One region of the Zhihengliuella flava genome, then DNA from elsewhere that is predicted to be linked to it. Evidence: riboswitches for the same ligand, from Rfam matches in the RefSeq annotation. Region 1 holds a riboswitch; each other region holds the start of a gene.
The links. A riboswitch is a leader RNA that binds a small molecule or an ion and turns the genes downstream of it on or off. The one in region 1 is predicted to bind S-adenosylmethionine.
Positions count from the first base shown of each region.

Region 2: linked by a shared signal. The riboswitch ahead of IW252_RS05135 (methylenetetrahydrofolate reductase) and the one ahead of IW252_RS07220 (flavin reductase family protein) in region 1 are both predicted to bind S-adenosylmethionine.
Region 3: linked by a shared signal. The riboswitch ahead of IW252_RS08790 (ABC transporter ATP-binding protein) and the one ahead of IW252_RS07220 (flavin reductase family protein) in region 1 are both predicted to bind S-adenosylmethionine.
Region 4: linked by a shared signal. The riboswitch ahead of sfnG (dimethylsulfone monooxygenase SfnG) and the one ahead of IW252_RS07220 (flavin reductase family protein) in region 1 are both predicted to bind S-adenosylmethionine.

Region 1 covers NZ_JADOTZ010000001.1:1,563,339-1,567,530, reverse strand. Annotated here, with positions in the region: gene rpsF (30S ribosomal protein S6) at 1-32, shown strand, start outside; gene IW252_RS07235 (single-stranded DNA-binding protein) at 89-682, shown strand; gene rpsR (30S ribosomal protein S18) at 746-985, shown strand; gene rplI (50S ribosomal protein L9) at 1,004-1,465, shown strand; SAM riboswitch class IV at 1,656-1,771, shown strand; gene IW252_RS07220 (flavin reductase family protein) at 1,786-2,310, shown strand; gene IW252_RS07215 (DUF1801 domain-containing protein) at 2,331-2,804, opposite strand; gene IW252_RS07210 (hypothetical protein) at 2,798-3,154, opposite strand; gene dnaB (replicative DNA helicase) at 3,655-4,192, shown strand, end outside.
Region 2 covers NZ_JADOTZ010000001.1:1,108,651-1,112,842, reverse strand. Annotated here, with positions in the region: gene IW252_RS05145 (MFS transporter) at 1-497, shown strand, start outside; gene IW252_RS05140 (nuclear transport factor 2 family protein) at 502-1,497, opposite strand; SAM riboswitch class I at 1,752-1,856, shown strand; gene IW252_RS05135 (methylenetetrahydrofolate reductase) at 1,942-2,922, shown strand; gene metE (5-methyltetrahydropteroyltriglutamate--homocysteine S-methyltransferase) at 2,982-4,192, shown strand, end outside.
Region 3 covers NZ_JADOTZ010000001.1:1,888,335-1,892,526, reverse strand. Annotated here, with positions in the region: gene IW252_RS08800 (ABC transporter substrate-binding protein) at 1-867, opposite strand, end outside; gene IW252_RS08795 (LacI family DNA-binding transcriptional regulator) at 1,002-1,985, opposite strand; SAM riboswitch class I at 2,269-2,361, shown strand; gene IW252_RS08790 (ABC transporter ATP-binding protein) at 2,367-3,194, shown strand; gene IW252_RS08785 (aliphatic sulfonate ABC transporter substrate-binding protein) at 3,376-4,192, shown strand, end outside.
Region 4 covers NZ_JADOTZ010000001.1:1,873,321-1,877,512, reverse strand. Annotated here, with positions in the region: gene IW252_RS08720 (DNA glycosylase AlkZ-like family protein) at 1-637, opposite strand, end outside; gene IW252_RS08715 (ZIP family metal transporter) at 721-1,470, shown strand; SAM riboswitch class I at 1,547-1,641, shown strand; gene sfnG (dimethylsulfone monooxygenase SfnG) at 1,765-2,955, shown strand; gene IW252_RS08705 (O-acetylhomoserine aminocarboxypropyltransferase/cysteine synthase family protein) at 2,956-4,192, shown strand, end outside.

The DNA.
Region 1 (4,192 bases):
GCCCGGAGGATCAGAAGGTTTCCGCCAAGTAATTCCCCTGCGGGAATTGCTCGAGTAATCGAACGAACCGACACGTCAGGAGACAGTCATGGCAGGCGAGACAGTCATTACGGTCATCGGTAATCTCACCGGTGACCCGGAATTGCGTTTCACCCCGTCGGGCGCTGCGGTGGCCAACTTCACCATCGCTTCCACCCCGCGGACGTTCGACCGCCAGACCAACGAGTGGAAGGACGGCGAAACGCTGTTCCTGCGCTCCTCGGTGTGGCGCGACGCTGCCGAGAATGTCGCCGAGACGCTGACCAAGGGCATGCGTGTTGTGGCCCAAGGTCGGCTCAAGTCGCGTTCGTTCGACACCAAGGAAGGCGAACGGCGCACCGTCATGGAGCTGGATGTCGACGAGATCGGCCCCTCCCTGCGTTACGCCTCCGCTAAGGTCACCCGCACCCAGCGCAATGGCGGTGGAGGCAATCAGGGTGGCTTCGGCGGCGGTGCTCCCGCAGGCGGCTTCGGCGGCGGAAATGCCGGTTTTGGCGGCGGCAACGCCGCACCGCAGCAGCAGTCCGGCGGCAACGCCGGTGGCGGCTGGGGCGCCCCGGCCGACGATCCCTGGTCCACTCCCTCCACCGGTGGTAACAACGGTGGCGGTTGGGGCGCTGGGAACGACGAACCGCCTTTCTAAACCTATTTCTATTCACCATCCCGCAGAACACTCTGCGGGCTCCACACACTAAGGAGCTCCACGATGGCTAAGGCTGATATTCGCAAGCCCAAACCAAAGTCCAACCCCTTGAAGGCCGCTGACATCACTGTCATCGACTACAAGGACGTCGCCCTGCTGCGTAAGTTCATCTCTGATCGCGGCAAGATCCGTGCTCGTCGCGTGACCGGCGTGTCCGTGCAGGAGCAGCGCAAGATTGCGCAGGCCATCAAGAACGCCCGTGAGGTGGCCCTGCTGCCTTACTCCGGCGCTGGCCGCGGCTAAGGGAAGGGGACAACAACTATGGCTAAGCTCATTCTGACCCACGAAGTGACCGGTCTCGGTACCGCTGGCGACATCGTCGAGGTGAAGAACGGTTACGCACGTAACTACCTTCTGCCGCGCGGCTTCGCCGTGACCTGGAGCAAGGGTGGCGAGAAGCAGGTCGAGTCCATCAAGGCCGCCCGCGCTGCCCGCGCCGTTGCCTCGCTGGAAGAGGCCAAGGCGGTTGCCGCCAAGCTGGCTTCCAAGCCGGTCAAGGTGCAGGTGAAGACGGGCGACTCCGGTCGTCTGTTCGGCACCGTCAAGGGCGCCGACGTCGCGCAGGCCGTTGAGGCCGCGGGGCTCGGCTCCATCGACAAGCGCATGGTCGAGCTGCCGGAGCACATCAAGGCCACCGGCAACTACGAGGCCACCGTGCGTCTGCACGAGGACGTTTCCGCAACCATCGCGCTGCAGGTCGTCCCGGCTGCCAAGAAGAAGTAACTGGCCGCGGCGATAGCCGCTCCCGGACTTCGGCCGTGAGGCCCCGCCCCGAGTGGGTGGGGCCTCACGCGTTTAACGGACGACGACGGCGCGCCCCTCGGCGTTGGTGGCCCCTGGGGCGGTGGCAACCTTGCGAAATATTGCGGCCCGCCTTGGCCACGGTGCGCCACGGACCGTAACGTGGGGACTGAATCAAGAGATTCAACGTAAAGCCCTGGCTCGTTGAACGGCAACCCTCTCCTCGGTAGTGGGGTGCTCCAGGTGACGATTCGGCCCACCGGAAAACCGGTCGGGCAAGTACCGCACGACAGGTGGTGAGCATGACTGCGCACGCGTCCGTTCTTTCCGATGATCTTTCCCCGCTGGCCCTTCGGCACGCTTTTGCCCAGCACCCCTCCGGTATTGCCGCGCTCTGTGCCGTGATCGACGGCCGACCGCAGGGGATCGTGGCCTCCTCCTTCACCGTGGGGGTGTCCCTAGACCCGCCACTGGTGATGTTCGCCGTCCAAAAGACGTCGCGGACCTGGCCGATCGTCAGCGAAGCCAGCCGAATTGGCGTGTCCATCCTCGCGAGCGAGCATCAGGGGGTCTGCCAGCAGATCGCCTCGCGGGACGGGGATCGCTTTGCTGGGCTCGCCCTCGAGACCAACGACGCCGGGTCCCTGTTCCTCCGCGACGCCTCCCTCTGGTTGGAGACCAGCGTTGAGCAGCAGATCGAGGCGGGGGATCACTACGTGGTGCTCTTGCGGGTGCACGGGCACTCCACACACCCCAGCCAGGCGCGGCCCTTGTTGTTCCACAACTCGGGCTTTACCACCCTGGCCGAGCCGGCGTTCGCCCACTAAATCAGTGGCCCCGCGGCCGGTCAGTCGCGTCGGGCGCGCTCCGTGGTTCCGCTATCAGGGTCCGGGCGGTGCATCGCGTCCATGACGTGACGGTAGCTCTCCACGAGGTACCGGCGCAGCGCGTCGGGGTCGATGTCCGCCAGCTTGTTCACGTAAAGGCAGGCCGTACTGCGCTTGTACTTTCCGAGGTCCGCAAGGGCTGCAGCGGATTCTTCCGTGTCGTTAATCGCGTAGATCACGAGGTGAGCCTTGCGCGGGGAGAACCCGAGGGCCGGGGCGTCGCCTTCGTGGCCTGACGCGTAGCGGTAGTGATAGCTGCCGAATCCGATGATGGACGGCCCCCACATCTGAGCGGGGTGGCCGCTGATCTCCTCCAGGAGCTCCACGAGCACGGAGGCGTCCTCGCGGCGCCGCGCGTTCTCGACGGACGCGATGAACTCGCGGGGGTCGACGTCGGTCGGCTGCATGACCGGTGCCGCTGCGCGCTTCACCACCGGGGAGACCCCGTGAGGCGCTTGACGATGGGTTCGCCGAGGGGCGGTGCCGTGGGGTCCTGCGGAATTCCGTTCTCCGCCGGCGGTGAGGTGGGGTCCTGCGGTGTCGCGGAGGGAGTCGCGGAGGACGAGTGCGGCAAGCGCTGCTGGCTCTCTTGACGAATCTGCTCCGCGCGCTGCTCGTCCTGCCGCCGCTGCTCCTCGACTTGGCGATTCAGCTGCTGAATGTACTGTTCCTCTTCGCTGAGCCCGGAGTGGGGCCGGGAGCTAAAGATCCACCACAGTCCGGCGACAATCGCCGCGACGACGAGGAGGAAGATCAGTGCCTCCGTGACCGAAATACCGAACACTTGGTGCCTCCTAGTCCCGCGTGACGAAGCCGCACCGAGCCGATCCGCGCGGTGCCTAGTGACTAATCTACGGCGCTTGTCCCCGGAGCGCATCACCCTTGAGGAGCATGTGCGCGGGGTTCGGGCGTGTCTGTGGGTAACCCGGGCCAAGCTGTGGATAAGTGGGGCTGGTTTTCAACACCCGGGTGTCCTCTCCGGGCCTTCAACCCTCAGTGAAGGCTGAAGGTTGGGGACAAAAATGTGTGAATCCACACCTGTACACACATGAAAGTACTAGTCAGAATGTATTTAGGAGAGAAAATAATCCGCTGTCCACAGGGTCGTCCCCACGCTGTGCACAGGTTGGGCGCGTTTACCCACAGCCCCTGTGGATAACTCCCTTGGCGTGGGGGCTGAGGGGGCCTACAGTTCAAGCAGCCTCGCGCGCGAACGCGTACCTATTTTGTGCCCTGCCGGGTGGATCATTGAGGCAAACGTCGGCGCCGGCGAAAGGACCTTTGGTGACACTGACCCACAGCGAGATCGAGGAGCACTCCGCGGACGCTGGGCGGACCCCGCCGCAGGACATCGTCGCCGAGCAGTCGGTGCTCGGCGGCATGATGCTCTCCAAAGACGCCATCGCCGATTGCGTGGAAGTCCTGCGCGGCCCGGACTTCTATCGCCCGTCCCATGAGCTGGTCTATGAGGCCATCATTGACCTCTACGGCCGTGGAGAACCCGCGGACGCGGTCACCGTCGCGGACTTGCTGACCAAGCGCGGAGACATTTCCCGCGTCGGCGGCCCCGCGTATTTGCACACCCTGATTCAGTCCGTCCCGACGGCGGCCAACGCGGGCTTCTATGCGGAGATCGTCGCCGAGCGCGCGGTGCTGCGCCGCCTCGTCGATGCCGGCACCAAGATCGTCCAGCTCGGCTACTCGCAAGACGGCGAGGTGGAGGACATCGTCAACACCGCGCAGGCGGAGGTCATGACCGTCGCGGAGCGCCGCGGCGGCGAGGACTACGTCCCGCTGCGGGACATCATCGAGGGCACCGTCG
Region 2 (4,192 bases), 450 kb from region 1:
TCGGCCGCGGTCCCACCGAGTACGGAGTCCTCGGCTCCATCACCGCCGTCGGCACGCTCGGCGCGGCGCTCTGGGCGGCCCGCCGTGGCCGGTTCCGGCTCCGTTACCTCGTCGGCGGCGCCGTCGTGTTCGGGGTGGCTGGCGTCGCCGGTGCGCTCATGCCGTCCTTCTGGTGGTATGCGCTCACGCTGGTGCCCGTCGGCCTCGGGGCGGTGACGTTCCTCAACGGCTGCAACACGTCCATTCAGCTGTCCGTGGCACCGCAGTATCGGGGCCGCGTGCTGGCGGTCTACATGGCGGTCGTCCAAGGCGGGACGCCGATTGGGGCGCCGCTGATTGGCTTCATCGGGGACACGCTCGGCGCGCGCTGGGCCGTGGGGCTCGGCTCTGGCGTTGCCCTCCTCGCCGGGGCGTGGGCGCTGTACTTGGTGCTGCGCGGGCGGTTCGTCATCCGGGATGACAACCCCGCCACCGGTTCGCTGCCCGCGGTGAAGTAGCGCGCTATTCGACGGCGACGGGGGTGACGGTCACGTTCGACGTCGACACGTCGAGCTTTGCAGTGAACGTGTAGGTCTCCGTCACGTCCACGTCCGTCATCGCTCCGGTGGCTAGGTCCTGTTCCGTGAGCTGGAGGGAGACGTCCGCCTCCAGCGGGGCGAGGACCCAGCCGCCGTCGAACCCCGTGATCTGGATCTCCGGATACCGCTCGACCTCCCAGTCGATGGTGCTGGCGTCCACCCGGTCGACGGTGTCATACGCCAGCGGGCAACCGGCGGGCATGAGGACTTGCTGCTCGGTACACCCGTCGAGGTAGGCGCGCACCTGCTGATCCACCTCATCCGTCAGCGCCTGAGTGGGCTGTGACACCAACTGAACGGGATCCTCGGCGTCGCTGTACTCGGTGACAATGCGGCTGGTTTCCTCCGCCCGGAAGAATTGCTGCTCAAAGGACGCGGTGACGATCGCCGGCGGGAGGACCGGGAAGGTCGCCGCGCCGGCCTCGAGCGGTGCCTCAGTCCCGTTGACCACAACGTCCGTGGTGTTGGCCGCGTTGACCTGCACCTGCGGCAGCTTTCCCACCTGCAAGTCCCACTGGTCGAAGAACAGCCACTGCTGGCCGGTGCGCACCAGCCGGAAGTCGGTGTGGTAGCCGCGGCCTTCTACGCCGTAGGAGACCCGCACAGACGCGCGGTCCCCCTCCCGGTCTTCTTCCTCGATCTGCACGTCGCCGAGGGCCGCAGCGGAGGCCGCCAGCGGTTCGCGGGAGAGCATCAGGCCATTGCCTTCGGCCGGGGCGTCGAGGTTGAGGTAGCCGAGCGCGGTGGCGCCGTCGCCCTCCTGGAGAGCGGCCACGTAGTCAGCCACCACGCGTTCGGGACCAAAGTGCTTGGCATTGACGACGGCGATGGCCACGCCGGCCGCCACGAGGACGACGATCAGGGCCACCGCCCAGATGGCGATGACCCTGCGAAGCCGCGCTCGGATCGTGGTGTGCACGGGCCATACGCTACCAGCGGCGCAGGCTGCGGCCGTTCTTTGCGGGCGCGGCCGGTTTCCCGGCGCAGGCGCGGGTACACCGCGACGTACCGCGTCATCATCACGTCTTATGACGCGCGTGAGACGCGGCACCCCGGATTTCCGGGGGACACATCCGGCCACACGGAGTCATCGCGGGTCATGTGCAGCACTGTGAAGCGCCCGCCGCCGACTCATTTGTCCGTTCTCCCGCCGGCACCGCAGTCTGGTTCCACAACCCATCCAGAGCGGCTGAGAGATCTGGCTCGACGACGCCGCAGCAACCATCCGGACCCGGCCCTGCCGGCTCGGAACGGTGCTACCGCCAGAAGCGATGGAGACGCATCCACGGTCCCCACGCCCACCGTCGTCGTACCCGGTGGGTGTGCGTGGCGTACTCCTTCGCACTAACTGCGAGGAGAGACGATGACAGATCTGCAGGCATCGACGGCACCGTCGTTGTCCTACGAGCTCTATCCGCCCCGGAATGAGGCGGCCGCCGGCAGCCTCGTCGAGACGATTGCGGCGCTGGAGGCCACGGCACCCGACTACGTGTCCGTCACCTACAACGGGAGCCCCGCCCGGCGGCGGGCCTCCGTCGAGCTGATCGGACACCTGATCGAACACACCCGACTGCGCCCGCTGGCCCACCTGACGTGCGTGGGGGAGAGCCGCGCCTCCCTGGACCGCCTGGTCAATCACCTCGTGGCACTCGGGGTGCGCGGGGTGTTGGCCCTGCGCGGCGATCTACCCCCGGGGCACGACGCCGTCGGGCCGGGCGAGCTGCCCTTCGCCCGGTACCTCGTGGAGCTGATCCGCGAGGTGGAGGCGCGCCGCTCCGCCTCGCTGGCCGCGGGGCGGCTGGCGATCGGTGTGGCCGCGTACCCCACGCGCCACCCCGAGTCGCCGAGCTTCCAACACGACGTCGAGGTGTTGCTGGCCAAGGAACGGGCGGGCGCGAACTTTGCCATTACCCAGATTTTCTTCGACGCGGCCGAATACGCCCACCTCGTGGCGGCCGCCCGCGCCGCCGGGGTACGGATCCCCATCGTGCCGGGGATCATGCCCGTCAACAGTGTGCGGCGGCTGACCCGGCTGGCGGAACTGGCCGGGCTGGCCCCCGACGCCGCGCTGCTGGCACGGCTGGAGCGGGCGTCGACTGATGCCGAGCGTCGCCGCATCGGGATCGACCACGCGGCCGCGTTGGCCCATGAAGCCTTCGTGGCAGGAGCCCCCGGCCTGCACCTGTACACGTTCAACGACGCGGTGGATTCCGTCGCCGTCGTGGACCAGCTCGGCCTCACGGGCGCCGGGACGGCGGACGCGGCGGGCGCAGATTTCGGCGACGCCAATGCGTTGGCTAGCGCCTACGCGGAGGCCGCGAACCGGCCGCTCGCCCACGCCTGAGCCGGCCGCCACACCAACACATTCCCTTTGATTTCAACCCACTCACCCTAGGAGTCACCATGACCACGTTCCCGAACGCCACCATCCTCGGCTACCCGCGCATCGGCCCCCGGCGCGAGCTCAAGCGCGCCGTCGAGTCCTACTGGGCCGGCCGCAGCACCGAGGCGGAGCTGGAGTCCGCCGCCGCGTCGCTGCAGGACGCCACCGTGGAGCGGCTGCGCGCGCTGGGTCTGACCGAGTCCTCGGCCATTCCCGCGGACTTTGCGCTGTACGACCAGGTGCTGGACACCACGGCCGCCTTGGGCGCCCTCCCGGCCCGATTTGCTGACCTGGCCGGGCCGGGCGGGGAAATTGGCCTCGACGCGTACTTCACGCTGGCCCGCGGTGACGCCGAGCGCGCCCCGCTGGAGATGACCAAGTGGTTCGACACGAACTATCACTACCTGGTCCCCGAGATCGGACCGGAGACCAGCTTTGCCGCGCTGGCCGACCGCCTCGCCGGGATCGTGCGGCGCCATCGGGCCCGCGGCGCCACGCTCCGCCCCGTGCTCGTCGGGCCCGTGACCTACCTGCTCTTGGCAAAGGCGGCCGACGGCGCGCCGGAGACCTTCCGGCCGATCGATCGCCTGAACGACGTCGTCGCGGCCTACCGCGGCGTCATCGCGCAGCTGGCCGACGCGGGGGCCGACTGGGTGCAGCTGGACGAGCCAGCCCTCACCACCGAGCACGGCAGCGCCCACGTTGACGACGCCGTGCTCGCCTACCGCGAGCTCGCCGATGCCGCGGGGTACGACGCCGGCACCCGCCCGGGACTGTTCGTCACCACGGGCTACGGCACGGCGGGCGACCCGGCCGCGCCGGGGCAGGCGCTCGCCGAACTCGCCGCCGCCGGCGTCGATGCCGTCCACGCGGACCTCGTTCGCGGCGCACGCCCCGGCACCGAGGCGCTGCAGGCGCTGGGGGACACCCGGTTCGTCGCCGGCATCGTGGACGGACGCAACGTCTGGCGGAACGATCTGGCCGCCTCCGCTGACTTGCTCACCTCCCTCGAGGCAGATGCCTCGGTGGCCACCAGCACCTCCCTGCTGCACGTCCCGCACGACGTCGCCGCTGAGACCAACCTGCCGTCCCCGCTGCCGCACTGGCTGGCGTTCGCCGACCAGAAGGTGAGCGAGGTGCTGACGCTGGCCGCCGGCGTCGAGCAGGGCCCGAACCGCTCGGCCGAGGTCGCGGCTCAGATCCAGGAGTCGGAGGACGCGAAGGCCGAGCG
Region 3 (4,192 bases), 320 kb from region 1:
GCTCAGCGGGTTGTAGATGTATGGCCAGTTGCGCAGGAACACGAGGTCACCACTTTGGAAGGCCTGACGCCCCTGTTCTTCCTGGAAGGTGATGGCCTTTTCCGGGATCATTCCCGACTCGAATCCGTCCACCAGGAAGTTGAGCGCCGTCAGGGCTTCCGGCGTGTCAACGCTGGGCTGCCCGTCTTCAGTAAACAGGGTGCCGCCGGCGGAGGTGACGGCCTCGCTGAAGTTCACCGTCAGGCCCTCATTTTTGTCGAACTGCCCGGCGTAGCAGCTCATGCCCTCGGCCTCAGGCAACGCCAACACCGCATCGCACGCAGCCTGCATCTCATCCCACGTCTGCGGCATTTGCACCCCGGCCGCGTCCAACAGGTCAGACCGCCCATAGAGCAGCGCCCCATCGGTGTAATACGGGGCGGCAAAGAGCTGATCCGCGTACGTGCCGGCCTCAACCGTCGCGGGGATCATCTCCGCCACCGGCAACTCGTCTTCGGGCAACGGAGCAATCCAGCGGTTGGCGGCGAATTCACTGGTCCACACCACATCGAGGTTGAGAACCGTGTAGGTGTCCGATTCGAGTTGGGCGTTCTGCACCATTTGCTGACGCTGCTGATCGGCGTCTAGGGGGAGCTCGATCCACTCCACCTGCTCGTCCGGGTGCTCCGCGTTCCAGGCGTCAATGGTTTCCTGCGCTGCCCCGGAGGAATCCGGGCTGCTGACATAGGTGATGGGACCTCGCCCTTCGAAGGATTGCGGGTCACCGGATTCAGAGCTCGCGGCCGAGCTGCAGCCGGTCAGCGCGAGGGCGCCGATGGAGACGATGGCCGTGACGGCGAAGGGACGATTCGAGCGACGTTGCTTCATGATGTTTCTCCTCGTGGAACGGTGGTGCGGGCGGGTTGATGAACAGGGTTTCTGGGCAGGACTCAGTACGGCGCTGCGGACTCGCGTGTCGAACGCGGCCAGTCAGCGGCGCGATGGTGGGTGTGTGGGAATCGCTAGGGCGAGTAGGCAGGCACGGGGCCGGTGGTTCCCCGCGTGATCAATCGGTGCGGCAGGATGCGGTTTCTTCCGTGTTCGCCAAGCAGAACTCTGACGGCGAGTTCGCCCATGGGTACCAAGGGCTGGGCCACCGTGCTGAGGGGCGGATGGACATGCCGGGAGGTTGGCGTGTCATCGAATCCCAGCACGGAAAGATCATCCGGGACGCGGAGGCCTCGGCGCTGCGCCTCGTTGACGGCGGCGGCGCCCATCTCATCGCTGAGGGCAAAGATTGCGGTCAGGCCGGGGTCGCGCCGCCACAGTCTCTCGAGGGCCGGAAGTGCGCTTTCATAGAGCGAGTTGCCACGCTCTTCCAGCGGTGTGGCCCCGGCCTCAGCCATCGCGCGGCGGTAGCCGCGTTCGCGAGGCTTGTTCACGAGGACCGACGACTCGTCCCCGGCCAAGAGCCCAATGCGTCGGTGCCCGGCGTCGAGGAGTGCTTTGGTCCCCTCATAGGCCGCCAGCTCGTCGTCGATCGCGATGCTGGCGAACTCGCTGCCCTTGCGAATGGCCACGGAGATCAGGGGGATGCGCGATCCCGCGGCGCGGCGCATGTCCGGAGTGATCGCGGAGGAAATGAGGACGACGCCGGCGGGCCGGTAGGCCCGGAGCGTCCTGAGGTAGTCGGTGGCCAGCTCGGCGCCAGCTCCCGTGCGTCCCAGCATGACGGCGTGCCCGGATTCCCGCGCGGCACTTTCCACGCCGCTGAGGATTTGGGAGGCCAAGGCGTCGGACACCGCCGGCGCCAAGACGCCGAGAAGGGCGCTTTGCGAGGTCTTCAGGCCGCGGGCAAGCGAGTCTGGCTCGTAGCCGAGCTCGTCGATGGCGGCTTTCACGCGCTCCCGGGTCCCTTCAGAAAAGCCGGGAACGCCGTTAACGACGCGCGACACCGTGGCGGCGGAGACGCCCGCTCGAGCTGCCACTTCGCGGATCGTCGCCACGTTCTTCTCCCTCCCGTTGAGACCTCGCCTGCCGGACGGCACCCGGCGCCTGTGTTGCGTAAGCAGTGCCGCATCCGGCGTCGTCACGTAATCGTTTGCGTGACGACTGCCCTCGACACTAGAGGTGGTGATTTGGGCCACGCAAACGTTTACTAAACACGGATTGAGGGGCCGGTCCGGACGCCACAGCGCGTCTTCGAGGCCGCCGATGGCTCAACATCGCGTCACATGAAGGCCCACGACGTTGCGCTCGGCGTCATGTTCAGTCTTTAGTAGTGCACACCAACCATCCAGAGCGGCTGAGAGATCTGGCTCGTCGACGCCGCAGCAACCATCCGTCATGACGGAAAGGTGCTAACGCCAGGACCGATGGAGATGAGCATGACTTCCTCTACGCTGTCCCCCGCTGCAGCCACGACGGCCAGCACCGCCGCGCCCGTCGCCTCGGAGCGCGCCCTGCCCGTGACCTTCGACGCGGTGTCCAAGGCCTTCGGCTCCGCCACCGTGCTGCGGGACATCACCCTTGACGTGCGCCCCGGAGAGGTCCTGGCCATCCTCGGGCCCTCCGGCTGCGGCAAATCCACGCTGCTGCGCGCCGTCTCCGGGCTGGATTCCCCCACCACCGGCGCCGTCCGGATCGGCGGCACACCGGTGACCGGCATCGCCGAGTCCGCGGCGTTCGCGTTCCAGGAACCCCGCCTGCTGCCGTGGAAGTCGATTCGGGACAACGTCGCGGTGGGCCTGCCGCGCGGCACCGACAAGTCGGCGGGCCAGCAGTTGGTCACGGAACTGTTGGAGCACGTAGAACTCGCCGCGCACGCCGATCACCGGCCGCGCGAGGTCTCCGGCGGCATGGCCCAACGCGCCTCGCTCGCCCGCGCACTGGCCCGCCGGCCCGGCGTCCTCCTGCTAGACGAGCCGTTCGGCGCGCTGGATGCGCTCACGCGCTTGAAGATGCAGGACCTGCTGCTGGACATTCACGCCAAGCACCCGGCAACCATTCTGCTGGTCACCCACGACGTGGATGAGGCCCTCCAACTCGCGGACCGCATCCTGGTCCTCGGCCGCACGCCGGGCACCGACGGCGCCACCGTCGCCGAATGCCTTGAGGTCCCCGGTCGGCGCCCGCGGGACCGTTCCGGAACAGAGCTCAGCGCCTTGCGCTCACGCCTGCTCGAAGAGCTCGGCGTGGACCCCCACCGGCACTAGGACGACGGCGTCGTCCGGCGCCCACCGACGCGCCGCCGTCGTTCACCTCGATGAGCGGCCGCCCCACGCACCGGGCGCACCCGGCCCACCCACGCCTGGCGCTCACCTCCCCGCCGCGCTACCGCCCGGCCCCACACACCTTTCCGTACCGCATCACCTCGCACTCATCATCAGGAGCATCATGAAATCTTTGACCCGCACCCACCGCCTGCTGGGACTGACCACCGCCGTGGCCGCCACCGTGGCCCTCACTGGCTGCGCCGGCGAGAATGCCGAAGCCAGCGCGGAGACCCTCAACGTGGACTTCGCCACCTACAACCCGCTGAGCCTGATCATCAAGGATCAGGGTTGGCTGGAGGAGACGCTCGAGGACGAGGGCGTCGAGGTGAACTGGCTGCAGTCCGCCGGCTCCAACAAGGCCAACGAGGGGCTGCGCTCCGAGGCGCTGCACGTGGGATCCACCGCTGGCTCCGCCGCCCTGCTGGCCCGCGCCAACGGCACGCCCATCAAGACCATCGCCATGTACTCGCAGCCGGAATGGTCCGCGATTGTCACGCCGGAGGGCTCGGACATCGCCTCCGTCGAGGATTTGCGGGGCAAGAAGATCGCCGCCACCAAGGGCACGGATCCCTACTTCTTCTTGGTGCAGACCCTGCAGGAGCACGGGATGACCATTGACGACGTCACGGTGGAGAACCTGCAGCACGCCGACGGCTGGTCGGCGCTGAACAACGGTTCCGTGGACGCGTGGGCAGGCCTTGACCCGATCATGGCCGGCGCCGAGGAAGAGGGCGCGGAGCTGATGTACCGCAACCTGGACTTCAACACGTACGGATTCCTCAACGCCACCGAGGACTTCCTCGAGAACGAGCCCGAGCTGGCCCAGACCGTGATCGACGCCTACCAGAAGGCCCGTGAGTGGGCCGCGGAGAATCCAGAGGAAACGGCGGAAATCCTCGCGGACGTCGCGGGCCTCGAAGAGCCGATCGCCAACAAGG
Region 4 (4,192 bases), 310 kb from region 1:
CGAGGCCGAGGGCGCGCAGCGCGGAGGCCACCAGCCCGGTGAGCATCCGCTGCTCGCTGAGCTCAGCGTTCAACAGGTGGGCGGGGATGCGGGAGGCCGGCAGGTCGAAGAGGCGTTTAATCCCGCTGCGCCGCGTGCACACGAGCTCCCCGCACCAGAGCATGAACTCCGCGGCCTTTTGCCGTTCGCTCCAGCCCCAGCTACCGCCGCGCGGGCCGCCGTCTTCGATGTCCCCAATGGTGGCCCCGCCCTCGGCGTCGGCGACGATCCGCAGGATGCTGTCCTTCAACTCTGGTGGAGGGGTGGTCCCTTTCGCGGCCATCCGGTCCCGAAAGCCGCGCCGGGAAAGCTCAAACAGGGGCCAGTCCCCCAGCGGAAACAGGCAGGCGACGTCCGTGAACGTCTCAAAGGAACGGGCAGTGGCACTGCCCCAGAGCCCGGCGTCGTACCCCTGCGCGCGGTGCCGCGCACTCAGGCGCGCGGCGACGGTCAACCGGTGGGCCTTGTCCACCCGGCTGATGCCGTCGAGTTGGATGAGGCGTTCGTTCTCCAGCACGTCGGACGCGTGCGCGGCGGGCACGGCGAAGTGGGCGTTGACGACGGCGCGGCGGGCCTCCGCTGCGGACAACTCAAGCATGGGCCCACCCTACCGACCCGCCCTCACACGACGGGCACGTCGCGGCCCGTCCGCGGCTAGGCTGGGCCCACAAGGAGGTAGGTATGCCCGAATGGATCGTGGCGTTCTCCGTCGGTGCGGCCGGCGGTCTGGCCCTGTTGATCGGCTCCGCCGCCGCGTGGTTCTTCCGGGTGCCGCAAAAGGTGGTCGCCGCGATCATGGCCTTCGGCGCCGGGGTCCTCTTGGCGGCTCTGGCCTTCGAGCTCGTCGGTGAAGCGGTGGAGACCGGGGGACTCTGGCCCACCGTGTTCGGGCTGCTCGCCGGCGCCGTCGTCTTCGTGGCCACCAACGCGCTGCTCGCGGCGCGCGGTGCCCGGCACCGCAAACGCTCCGGCGCCCAGCAACCGGCGGAACAGGACGTCCCCGGCAGCGGCACGGCGATCGCCGTCGGCGCCCTACTGGACGGGATTCCGGAGTCCCTGGTGCTCGGCCTGTCGATGGTGACGGCTGGCGCGGTGAACCCCGCAATGCTCGGCGCCGTGTTCCTCTCCAACATCCCGGAGGGCCTCTCCAGCACGGCCGGCATGAAGCGGGCGCAGCGCCCCGCCTCCTACATCTTCGGCATCTGGGCGGGCCTGACCGTGCTGTGTGGCGTGGCGTCTTTGGTGGGGTTCCTGGCGCTCGAATCCGCGCCGCCAGCGCTGGTGGCCGGCATCAACGCGATCGCCGCCGGGGCCATCTTGGCCATGATCGTCGACACCATGATCCCGGAGGCCTTCGAGGATCAGCACCTCGCCACCGGCATCGCCGCGACGGCCGGCTTCTCGGCCGCGCTGTGCCTCGACTTTCTCTAGGCCGCGCCGCGGTTCATGACGCAACCGGCGTAAACATTCCTTGCTGCGGCGTCATGTTGGCTTCACACTAGAAGAGCAACCATCCCGAGCGGCTGAGAGATCTGGCTCTACGACGCCGCAGCAACCACCCGGATTCATCCGGAAAGGTGCTACTGCCAGAAACGATGGAGAAGCTTCACGCTTTCTTGGTCCACCGGCACCGCCAGTGCCGTGGGTCATCGTTGTCCTCGGGAGCCCCATACACCCTCGCGCGGCGTGGACAACACGGCGCGCGACCGTTCGCAAGGAGCTTCGATGAGCGCTTCTATCAGCCCGGTCGCCGATCTGGAGACCCCTCTCAAATTTGCCTATTGGGTGCCCAACGTCTCCGGTGGGCTCGTCGTCTCCACGATCGAGCAGCGCACCAGTTGGGACTTCGACTACAACAAGAAGCTGGCCCAGATCGCGGAACACTCCGGTTTCGAGTACGCGCTGACGCAGACGCGCTACGCCGCCAGCTACGGTGCCGACAAGCAGCACGAGGCCACCAGCTTTTCCCTGGCCCTGCTCGGCGCCACGGAGCGGCTGAACATCATCTCCGCGGTGCACCCCGGCATGTGGCACCCGGGCGTGCTGGCCAAGTTCATCATCACCGCGGACCACATCTCCGGCGGGCGCTCCGCCGTGAACATCGTCTCCGGCTGGCTCAAGGACGAATTCACCAAGTTCGGCCTGCCGTGGCTGGAGCACGACGCACGGTATGACCGCACGCAGGAATTCATCGACATCCTCCGCGGGCTGTGGACCGAGCAGGGATTCTCCTACTCCGGCGACTACTACAACATCGATGAATTCACCCTGAACCCCGCCCCGCTGGACATCCCCGGGCGCGCGCACCCGGAGATTTTCTTCGGCGGCAACTCGACGGCCGCCCAGGCCGCCGCGGGCAAGACGGCCGACTGGTATTTCTCCAACGGCCGCTCCCTCGAGGGCTTCCAGGAGAACATCGCCGGCGTCGTGGCCGCCGCCGCGTCCGGTGCCCGCCGGGCACCCCAGCCGCCGAAGTTCGGCCTGAACGGGTTCGTCATCGCCCGCGATAGCGAGGCCGAGGCCACGGAGACGCTGCGGGAGATTATCGCCAAGGCGCACCGGCCGGCCGTCGAGGGCTTCGCCGAGGCCGTCAAGGAGGCCGGGCAGTCCACGCAGGACGGCAAGGGCATGTGGGCAGACTCGACGTTTGAGGACATGGTCCAGTACAACGACGGCTTCCGGTCCAAGCTGATCGGCACCCCGGAACAGATCGCCGAGCGCATCATCGAATTCAAGAAGATCGGCGTGAACCTCATGCTCACCTGCTACCTGCACTTCCAGGAGGAAGTCGAAGCCTTCGGCCGCGACGTGCTGCCGATCGTTCGCGAGCTGGAGGCGGACTTGGCCCGCCAGCACGGCACCGAGCTGAACACCGACCTGCTGCCTGTCACCCACTTCGAAGGAGCTACCGCCTAAATGACCGACCACCAGTTCGGGTTCCGCACCCGCGCACTGCACGCCGGCGGGACGCCGGATGCCGAGCACGGCGCCCGGGCCGTGCCGATCTTCCAGTCCACGAGCTTCGTTTTTAAGGACACGGACGACGCCGCCAACCTGTTCGCGCTGCAAAAGTACGGCAACATTTACTCGCGCATCGGGAACCCGACCGTCGCGGCCTTCGAGGAGCGCATGGCCGCTCTGGAGGGCGGCATTGGGGCGGTCGCGACGGCGTCGGGCATGTCCGCGGAGTTCGTCACCTTCGCGGCGCTCGCCCAGGCGGGCGACCACATCGTCGCTTCCTCACGCCTGTACGGGGGCACCATCACGCAGCTGGATGTGAGCCTGCGCCGCTTCGGCATCGAGACCACGTTCGTGGACTCCACGGAGGCCGCCGACTTCGCCGCCGCCATCCAGCCGAACACCAAGGCCGTGTACACCGAGGTGGTGTCCAACCCGTCCGGCACCGTGGTCGACCTGCCGGGCCTGGCCGACGTCGCGCACGCCGCCGGCGTTCCCCTCGTGGTGGACTCCACGCTCACGCCGCCGTACCTCCTGCGGCCGATCGAGCACGGCGCGGATATCGTCATTCACTCCGCCACCAAGTTCTTGGGCGGGCACGGCACCACGCTCGGCGGCGTGGTGATTGAGTCCGGGCGTTTCAACTGGGGCAACGGCAACTTCCCCACCATGACGGAGCCGGTGCCGAGCTACGGCAACGTTTCCTGGTGGGCGAACTTCGGCGAGTACGGCTTCCTGACCAAGCTACGCAGCGAGCAGCTGCGCGACTTCGGCCCCTCGCTCCCGGCCCAGTCCGCGTTCCAGCTGTTGCAGGGCGTGGAGACGCTGGCCCAGCGCATGGAAGAACACGTCTCCAATGCGCGCCGGGTGGCCGAATGGCTGGAGGCGGATCCGCGCGTCAGCTACGTCAACTACGCGGGGCTTGCGTCCCACCCACAGTACGAACGGGCGCAGGCTCTGTTCCCGCGGGGCATCAGCTCGGTCTTCAGCTTCGGTGTCCAGGGCGGACGCGCAGCGGGGGCGACGTTCATTGAGTCGCTCCAGTTGGCCAGCCACCTAGCCAATATTGGCGACGCGCGCACGCTGGTGCTGCACCCGGCCTCCACCACCCACCAGCAGCTCACGCCGGAGCAGCTGGTCGCGGGCGGCGTGCCGGAGGATCTCATCCGCCTGTCCGTGGGGATCGAGGACGTCG